DNA from 2 places in the Roseibium sp. SCP15 genome. Region 2 is predicted to be linked to the other one. Evidence: riboswitches for the same ligand, from Rfam matches in the RefSeq annotation. Region 2 holds a riboswitch; the other holds the start of a gene.
The links. A riboswitch is a leader RNA that binds a small molecule or an ion and turns the genes downstream of it on or off. The one in region 2 is predicted to bind thiamine pyrophosphate.
Positions count from the first base shown of each region.

Region 1 (3,694 bases), on a different contig from region 2:
GGCTTCGATAAAGGCATTCCAGGCCTCTTCCGGATGATTGGTCAGGAAAATGGTTGCAGCTTCTATGGCAGCCATGAATTTCACGAACCGTGGATCTTCGGCCTTGTCCTTGTTCACGACGTAAATAAGCTCATCGAAAATCGGCACGCCGTTTTCTTCCGGGTAGAACGCCTTGCCTTCCTTGCCTTCAATTTCGATCTGGGTCAGTTCGAAGTTGCGATAGGCACCGATCACCGCATCCACCTGACCGGACATCAGAGAAGGCGAGAGCGCGAAGTTGACGTTGATCAGTTCCACATCATCCATGGTCAGACCGACCGAGCGCAGCATCTGTCCAAGCATCGCATCTTCAAAGCCGGAGACGGAAAATCCGACCGTCTTGCCCTTGAGATCTTTCAACTCCTTGATCGGTCCGTCTTTCAACACGATGAGCGAATTGAGCGGCGTTTCCACCAGGGTACCGATCCGCGTGACCGGCAGCCCTTCTTCGATATGGGCGTGAAGCGTCGGTTGATAGGAAATCGCGATATCACCCTGACCGGCGGCCACGAGCTTGGGAGGCATTGCAGGATCGGCAGGTTCAATCAGTTCAACTTCCAGTCCCTCAGCTTCGAAAAAGCCCATGGTCTGTGCCGTGATGACGGGAGCATGATCAGGGTTGGTGAACCAGTCCAACAGAACCGTCAGTTTTTCCGCAGCCTGAGCCGGTGCACTGGCCAGCAGGCCTGCGGCAACAGTCAGGGACAGGAGTGTCTTTTTCATTCAATCCTCCAGAGTTCGGCGGTCAGTCTTCGACCTGCCAGGGAACAAGAATTCGGGTGAAGTATTCGACGGCGTAACGCATCGCCAGCACCATCAGGGCCAGCAGAATGACCGCTGCAAAAAGCAGGTCGGCGTTCCCGCGGGCATTGGCTTGAAGCATGATGAAGGCAAGCCCGCCTTTCGCTCCCGCCCACTCGCCGACCACCGCCCCGATGGGCGCGAAAACAGCGGCGACGCGGAGGCCGGAAGCAAATGCGGGCAAGGCCGCCGGCAGCCGGAACAGAAGCAACTCGCGATAACGCGGCACCCGATAAAGGCGGGCAAGGTCCGCCAGACCGGTATCAAGGCGTCGCAGGCCGTCATAGACGGTGGAGGTCACCGTGAAGAAGATCACCAGGATCGCCATGACGATCTTGGAAGACATTCCGAAACCCATCCACAGCACCAGAATCGGCGCAATGGCGAAAACCGGCAGAGCCTGAGTGACAAGGATGGTTGGCATCACCAAGCGCCCCGCAAGAGGAAACAGCCAGATGGAGATCGCAAGCAATGCGCCGCTCAAAACACCAAGAGCGAATCCCAGCACGGTCTCAAGCGCGGTGATACTGGCATGATGCAGGAGAAACCCGGCATGCTCAGGAAACGCTTGCAAGACCACGATAGGGCTCGGAAGCATGAAGGATGGCGGCTCCAATACGGCGACCAACAGTGCCCAGACACCGAGCACCGAGATCGCGCCAAGCAGGAACTTGCCCAAAATAGAAAGAAATGCCGTCACCACATCACTCCGTTCTGAATCGGAGCTGTGGGAGCAGTCAGATGGGCAGACAGGTACCGCAAATACAGGAACTGCTGCCGCAAAAGGCAAACAAGCATAGGATCTCCCGTCTTCGGACGTGCCGAAAATGACAATGGAGATCCGGGAATTGGCTAAGGATTCCGTCCCTTCGCCGGCATGACCCGGATCAGGTTCTAAGGGTTCGGCTCAACGCCATCTCAGCTCCGGAAACCGGAACACCCCTCGGACCGAGGCGGAACATGCCTTGCCTGAACGAAAAAGGCAAGTTGAGTTTTGCAGGACTGTCCTGCGACAAGCGAAGATCTGGACTTAGCCGGCCTGCCAGGCGGAAATCGCCTGTTCGACTGCGGCCGCACCCGCACTTCCCTTTTCAAGGGTCAGAATTCCGCGCTTGCCGTTTTCATAGAGCATAGGAATATCGATCCAGCCACGCTCACGCAGCAGCGCAAGATTGCGTTCCTGTTCGTTCGGCAGACTGGAAAGCGCGATCCAGAAGAAGCCCGGCGAGACCTTGACCGAAGCACCGATCAGGGCGTCTCCGCGCGCCTCCTCTGTCGGCTTCATGACAAGGCCGGGGACATTCACAACGTCACCTGCGGCAAAGCTATCTGGAAACTCGTATTTGATTTCGACAAGATGGCTTGCAGGCAGAGACGTGTCGTCGTTCGGCTTGATACGGATATCAACCTTCACGTCTCTTTCAGGAATTTCGATCGACGCATTCAGGACGGCCTGCGATTTGCCGTCGAGGTTGGTCTCTTCCTCGATGCTCCAGACAACGGCGCCCTGGGCAGCAGTACCAGCCCCCCCGGCTTCTTCACCTTCCTCATAAAGGATGGAACGCTGCACACTGCTGTCGGTATCAGCTGCCGGAGTGCCTGGCGACGTTTCTTCCGGCGCGATCGCAGCAAGGTTTCCTTCAGGCACAGCCGACGGCGCTTCAACTCCTGCGTCAGGTGTTGCGGCGTCTGATCCAGTGTCGGCACCTGAAACAATCGAAGGCTGAGTTGGCTCGGACTGAGATGGCTCGGGCTGCTGAGCCTGCGGATTGATTGTCGTGGTCGTTACTGTGCGTGCATCGGGTGCAATCAGATCATCGTCATCCAGCAGCCGATCGGTGTTTTTCGCTGGATCGTCAGCCGTCTCACTCGTTTCGGCCGGAGTTTCATCTGCAGCCGGAGGAGTTGTCGAGGCTATTGCTGTTTCTTCTGGTTCCGATTGCGTCTGCGGCTGAACAACGGCTTGTTGATCGTCTGACGACAAGAAGAAATAGGCCCCACCACCAACAACCAGAAGCGCAATCACGGCAGCGATGGCAATCGGCAGCGTTTTGTTAGAAGAAGATTTTTCCCGCAGCGCATCAGACGCGCTCGGCCTTTGACGTTTGGACCGCGCAGGCTTTTCAATCGGCGTTTCACTAGCCTTGGGCGTCGCGAATTCAGCAGCAGCTTCGGGCTTGGTAGATGTATCAGTTACCGGAGCAGGCTCGAAGATCCCATCGTCATCGGCGGACTGCGGCTCGAAGGCGGGCTCCTGCCGCGCCGGCGCATCATCCACCGGAGCACTGTCGGACGCCGGTTCAACCGCATCTTTTGCGTTCTGAACAGCCATATTCGCAGCTGTTCCAAGGGTTTCTGCCTCTGAAAGCGTTTCCTTGAGCGGTGAAGGTACACTTTCCTCTTCTGCGGGGACTTCTTCCTGGGCGGGAGCAGCTTCCTGAGCCTGGACAGGTTCTTCCTGAGGCTCTTCCGGCTGTTCCTCTGGCTCGGTTTCAGTGGCCTCAGTCTCAGAAGGATGCGGAGCCGGTGTTTCCACGGCTGGCGCAGCAGGACTTAAGCCAAGGCTTTCCCGCGCTGCCTCTGCCTCGACTTTTCTGATTGCCTCTTCCAACCGCAGCTGTTCCGCCGTGATCTCCGAGGGCGACAGCGGCGGCTCATAGGCTTTGAGCTGATTAACAATGGCGTTTCGTGCCCGGCTGTACACGCTTCTGCGGGCAGCACCGTTGCTTTCGGGCAAGGACGCGATCGTTTTCTTCAGAATAGAATAGTAATCAGCCATCTTCCTGCCTACCGGCCAACTGCTAGGATCTCATTTGCTGGCCCAAGATTTCAAAACGTTCTCAAGCTTATAGCA
Region 1 covers NZ_JBDZYI010000004.1:240,822-244,515, reverse strand. Annotated here, with positions in the region: gene ABLO27_RS21020 (ABC transporter substrate-binding protein) at 1-762, opposite strand, end outside; gene ABLO27_RS21015 (ABC transporter permease) at 785-1,540, opposite strand; TPP riboswitch at 1,688-1,794, opposite strand; gene ABLO27_RS21010 (hypothetical protein) at 1,871-3,619, opposite strand.
Region 1: another riboswitch for thiamine pyrophosphate. It lies ahead of ABLO27_RS21015 (ABC transporter permease); the one in region 2 lies ahead of thiO (glycine oxidase ThiO).

Region 2 (3,694 bases):
GAGATCTGTCCGGAGATGGTGTAAAGGCCACGTTCTTCCCAGCCGGCATCAAGAGGGATCTTCGCCCCGGGTTCCAACGAAATATCGGCGTAGAACATTTCCGAAGCGGTTTTCACCGGCGCTTTGTGGCCGTAAAGATCTCCGGCAATCAGCTTCACTGAAGCGCCTTTATCCGCAAACTCTGGTTGCTGTTCGGTTCCAAAGTGCTGGAAAGTCGGATCGCCTTCTTCCAGATGCTTCGGCAAGGCAACCCAGCTTTGCAGGCCAAACAGTTGCCGTGCCTCCTGCTTGCGCTCCGGGCGTTCCCGCTCCGAGTGAACAATACCTTTGCCTGCGCTCATCCAGTTCAGCGCACCTGGCGAGATTGCGATTTCCGTTCCAAGACTGTCCCGGTGATACATTTCGCCCTCAAACAGATAAGTCACCGTTGCGAGGCCGATGTGAGGATGTGGCCGAACATCGACACCTCCACCAACAAGAAGCTCCGCTGGTCCCATCTGATCGAAGAAGATGAACGGGCCGATCATGCGCCGTCGCGGTGACGGCAGAGCGCGGCGGACATGGAAACCGCCCAGGTCCGATGTCCGGGGAACGATGATCGTATCAATCGGATCGCAACTTGCAGCATTGCCCGGGATAGGGTCAGGGGTGTTCAGCCAGCTCATCTGCCTCTCCTTGCAGTCAAAAGCGCGTCTTCCGGATAGATAGGGTCGCAGGTTCGTAAGTGTCCATTGAACAGTCTGTTTCCATCTTTTCTTTCAATCAGAAGGGCGTATAACTGCGGGCCCTCAATCGCCAAAAGGTGTTTCATGAAACGCGTGATGATCGTCGGTGGCCCCGGCTCGGGCAAAAGCACGCTTGCGCACCAGCTTGGTGAGCGGACGGGCTTGCCTGTCTACAACATGGACCACATTCACTGGCTGCCGGGTTGGGTGGAAAGACCGAGACAGGAAAAGGATTCACTTACGCATCAGGTTCACATGAAGAGCGATTGGATCTTCGAAGGTGGCCATTCGAGCACTTACGCTGAAAGGGTTGACCGGGCGGACACCTTCATCTGGTTGGATGTGCCGGTCTGGTTGCGGATTTTTCGAGTTCTCAAACGCTCAATTCAATACTACGGCCAGAACCGACCCGATCTACCAGAAGGGTGTCCGGAGCGTTTCAACGGCCAAACCGTTGAGTTCGTTCATTTTATTTGGCGCACCCGGCACAGCGCACGTGCCAAGCTGCTGCGGATCTACACAGCTCCTCCGCCGCATTTGACTGTTCTGAAGTTTTCCAGTCTCAAGGAGACACGTGCTTTTCTGGATGGCTTGACGACGGAAACCTGAACACAGGGACCGGACACACGCTGAGATACCTTGACAGAAGGCGCATCCCACCGGCACAAACAGGGCTCACCCGGGGTGTCCCGTCATGGGGCTGAGATGCTGCAGGGTGCGGTTATACGCACAGCGCAGGGACCCGAAGAACCTGATCCAGGTCATGCTGGCGAAGGGATGGTGGCCCTGATGAAGCGCGAGGACCGACTGGCCGGCGCATATCGTCAAGCGCATCCCCGACAGCCTGATGTACAAGAATGCAAGGCCCTTCGCCGGTCTTGCTGGAGTGAAACGTCGTGCAAGGTGTCTCAGACGCAGGTGCGAGGATATGAGGGTCCTGATCCGAGGGGCAGGAGTTGCCGGCCTGTCGCTGGCATTCGAACTTCGCAAACGGGGTGCCGAAGTCACCTTGTTTGAGGTCGGGGAAAACTTGTCCGGCAGCGCTTCCTGGCTCGCAGGCGGCATGCTGGCGCCGTGGTGCGAGCGTGAAAATGCCGAGGAAGACGTTCTCGTTTACGGAAAAAGCTCGGTCGACTGGTGGGCGAATGCGTTGCCTGGCACGGTTTCACATCACGGAACGCTGGTGGTTGCCCCACCTCGTGACACCGCGGAACTCAATCGCTTTGCAGGGCGAACAGGTGGCTATGAGTGGCTGGACGGGGGTGGGATAACCGCACTTGAGCCTGACCTTGAGAGGAGATTTTCCAAAGGTCTGTTCTTCCCGAAAGAAGCTCACCTTGATCCACGCAGGGCTCTGGTCGAGCTTGAAGAAACAGTTTCCAGATTGGGCGTCAGAACAATATTCGGGTCAGAAGAGCCAAGTGTGGACGCGGACTTTGTCGCCAACTGCATTGGGATGGCGTCAAAGGAAAAGAACCTCAGGGCGGTACGCGGAGAAATGCTGATCCTGCACGCGCCCGAGGTCACGTTGTCCAGGCCGGTTCGAATGCTCCATCCACGCATCCCGGTCTATGTCGTCCCCCGGGAAAATAATCACTTCATGGTCGGGGCGACAATGATCGAGAGCGCCGACGACGGCCCGGTCAGCGTTCGCTCCACCATGGAGCTGCTGAACGCTGCCTACAGCCTTCATCCTGCTTTCGCTGAAGCCAAGATCATTGAGACAGGCGTTGGCGTTCGCCCGGCGTATGCCGATAATCTGCCGCGCATCAGCTTTGACGGCCGGGTTCTGAGCCTGAATGGCTTCTACCGGCACGGTTTCCTGCTGGCGCCACACTTTGCGGCGCAGGCAGCCGAAACCCTGTTCCAATCCTCCAAGGAGATAACCCTTGAAACTCATCATTAATGGCGAAGAGCAGGAGGTGACCAGTTCGACCCTCTCGGGGCTTCTGGATGAACTGGCCTACGAACACGATTTTCTCGCAACTGCACGCAACAGCGAGCTAGTTTCGGCTGAAGAGCGTGCCGGCTGCGAGCTTCTTGAAGGGGATCGGATCGAGATCCTGTCTCCCATGCAGGGAGGGTGAGGGCCATGCTTGAATTTTACGGCGAAGAGATTTCTTCCCGCTTGCTTCTGGGAACAGCGCAATATCCGTCTCCGAAGATCCTGTCAGATGCCGCAAAGCGATCTGGTGCTGAAATACTGACTGTCTCCCTTCGCCGCGAAGCTGCGGGAACCGGTGCTGGCGGCAAGTTCTGGGATCTGATCCGCGAGCTGAATGTGCGCGTGCTTCCCAACACTGCCGGGTGTCATTCTGTAAAAGAGGCCGTGACCACAGCAAAGATGGCACGGGAGCTGTTCGGAACAGATTGGATCAAACTGGAGGTAATTGGCCACCATGACAGCTTGCAACCGGATGTATTTGGTTTGGTGGAGGCTGCAGGAATTCTAAGCGAAGACGGTTTCAAGGTTTTTCCTTACACCACGGATGACATCGTTGTCGGTGAAAGGCTGCTGGAAGCAGGATGCCAGGTGTTGATGCCCTGGTGTGCACCGATCGGGTCTGCACGCGGGCCAGTCAATCCGGATGCACTTAGAGCCTATCGAGCTCATTTCCCAGGCATTCCGCTTGTTGTTGATGCAGGCCTTGGTCGCCCGTCTCACGCTGCCCAGGTCATGGAATTCGGATTTGATGCGGCTCTCTTGAATACAGCCGTCGCAAAGGCCGGTGATCCTGTTGCCATGGCGGAAGCTTTTTCAAAGGCGGTCGAGGCGGGGTATCAGGCCTTCGAAGCACAGCCACTGGAGCCGCGTGACATGGCCGTTCCCTCAACTCCCGTAATTGGCATGGCAGTATTTGAATGAAACTCGACCCGTTTTATCTGATCGTGGATAGTTCCGAGTGGATCGGTCGGCTGATCCCACTTGGCGTCAAGTTGGTGCAATTGCGCATCAAGGACAAACCGGA
Region 2 covers NZ_JBDZYI010000001.1:744,667-748,360, forward strand. Annotated here, with positions in the region: gene ABLO27_RS03405 (pirin family protein) at 1-665, opposite strand, end outside; gene ABLO27_RS03410 (DNA topology modulation protein FlaR) at 810-1,334, shown strand; TPP riboswitch at 1,396-1,521, shown strand; gene thiO (glycine oxidase ThiO) at 1,654-2,631, shown strand; gene thiS (sulfur carrier protein ThiS) at 2,615-2,812, shown strand; gene ABLO27_RS03425 (thiazole synthase) at 2,818-3,591, shown strand; gene ABLO27_RS03430 (thiamine phosphate synthase) at 3,588-3,694, shown strand, end outside.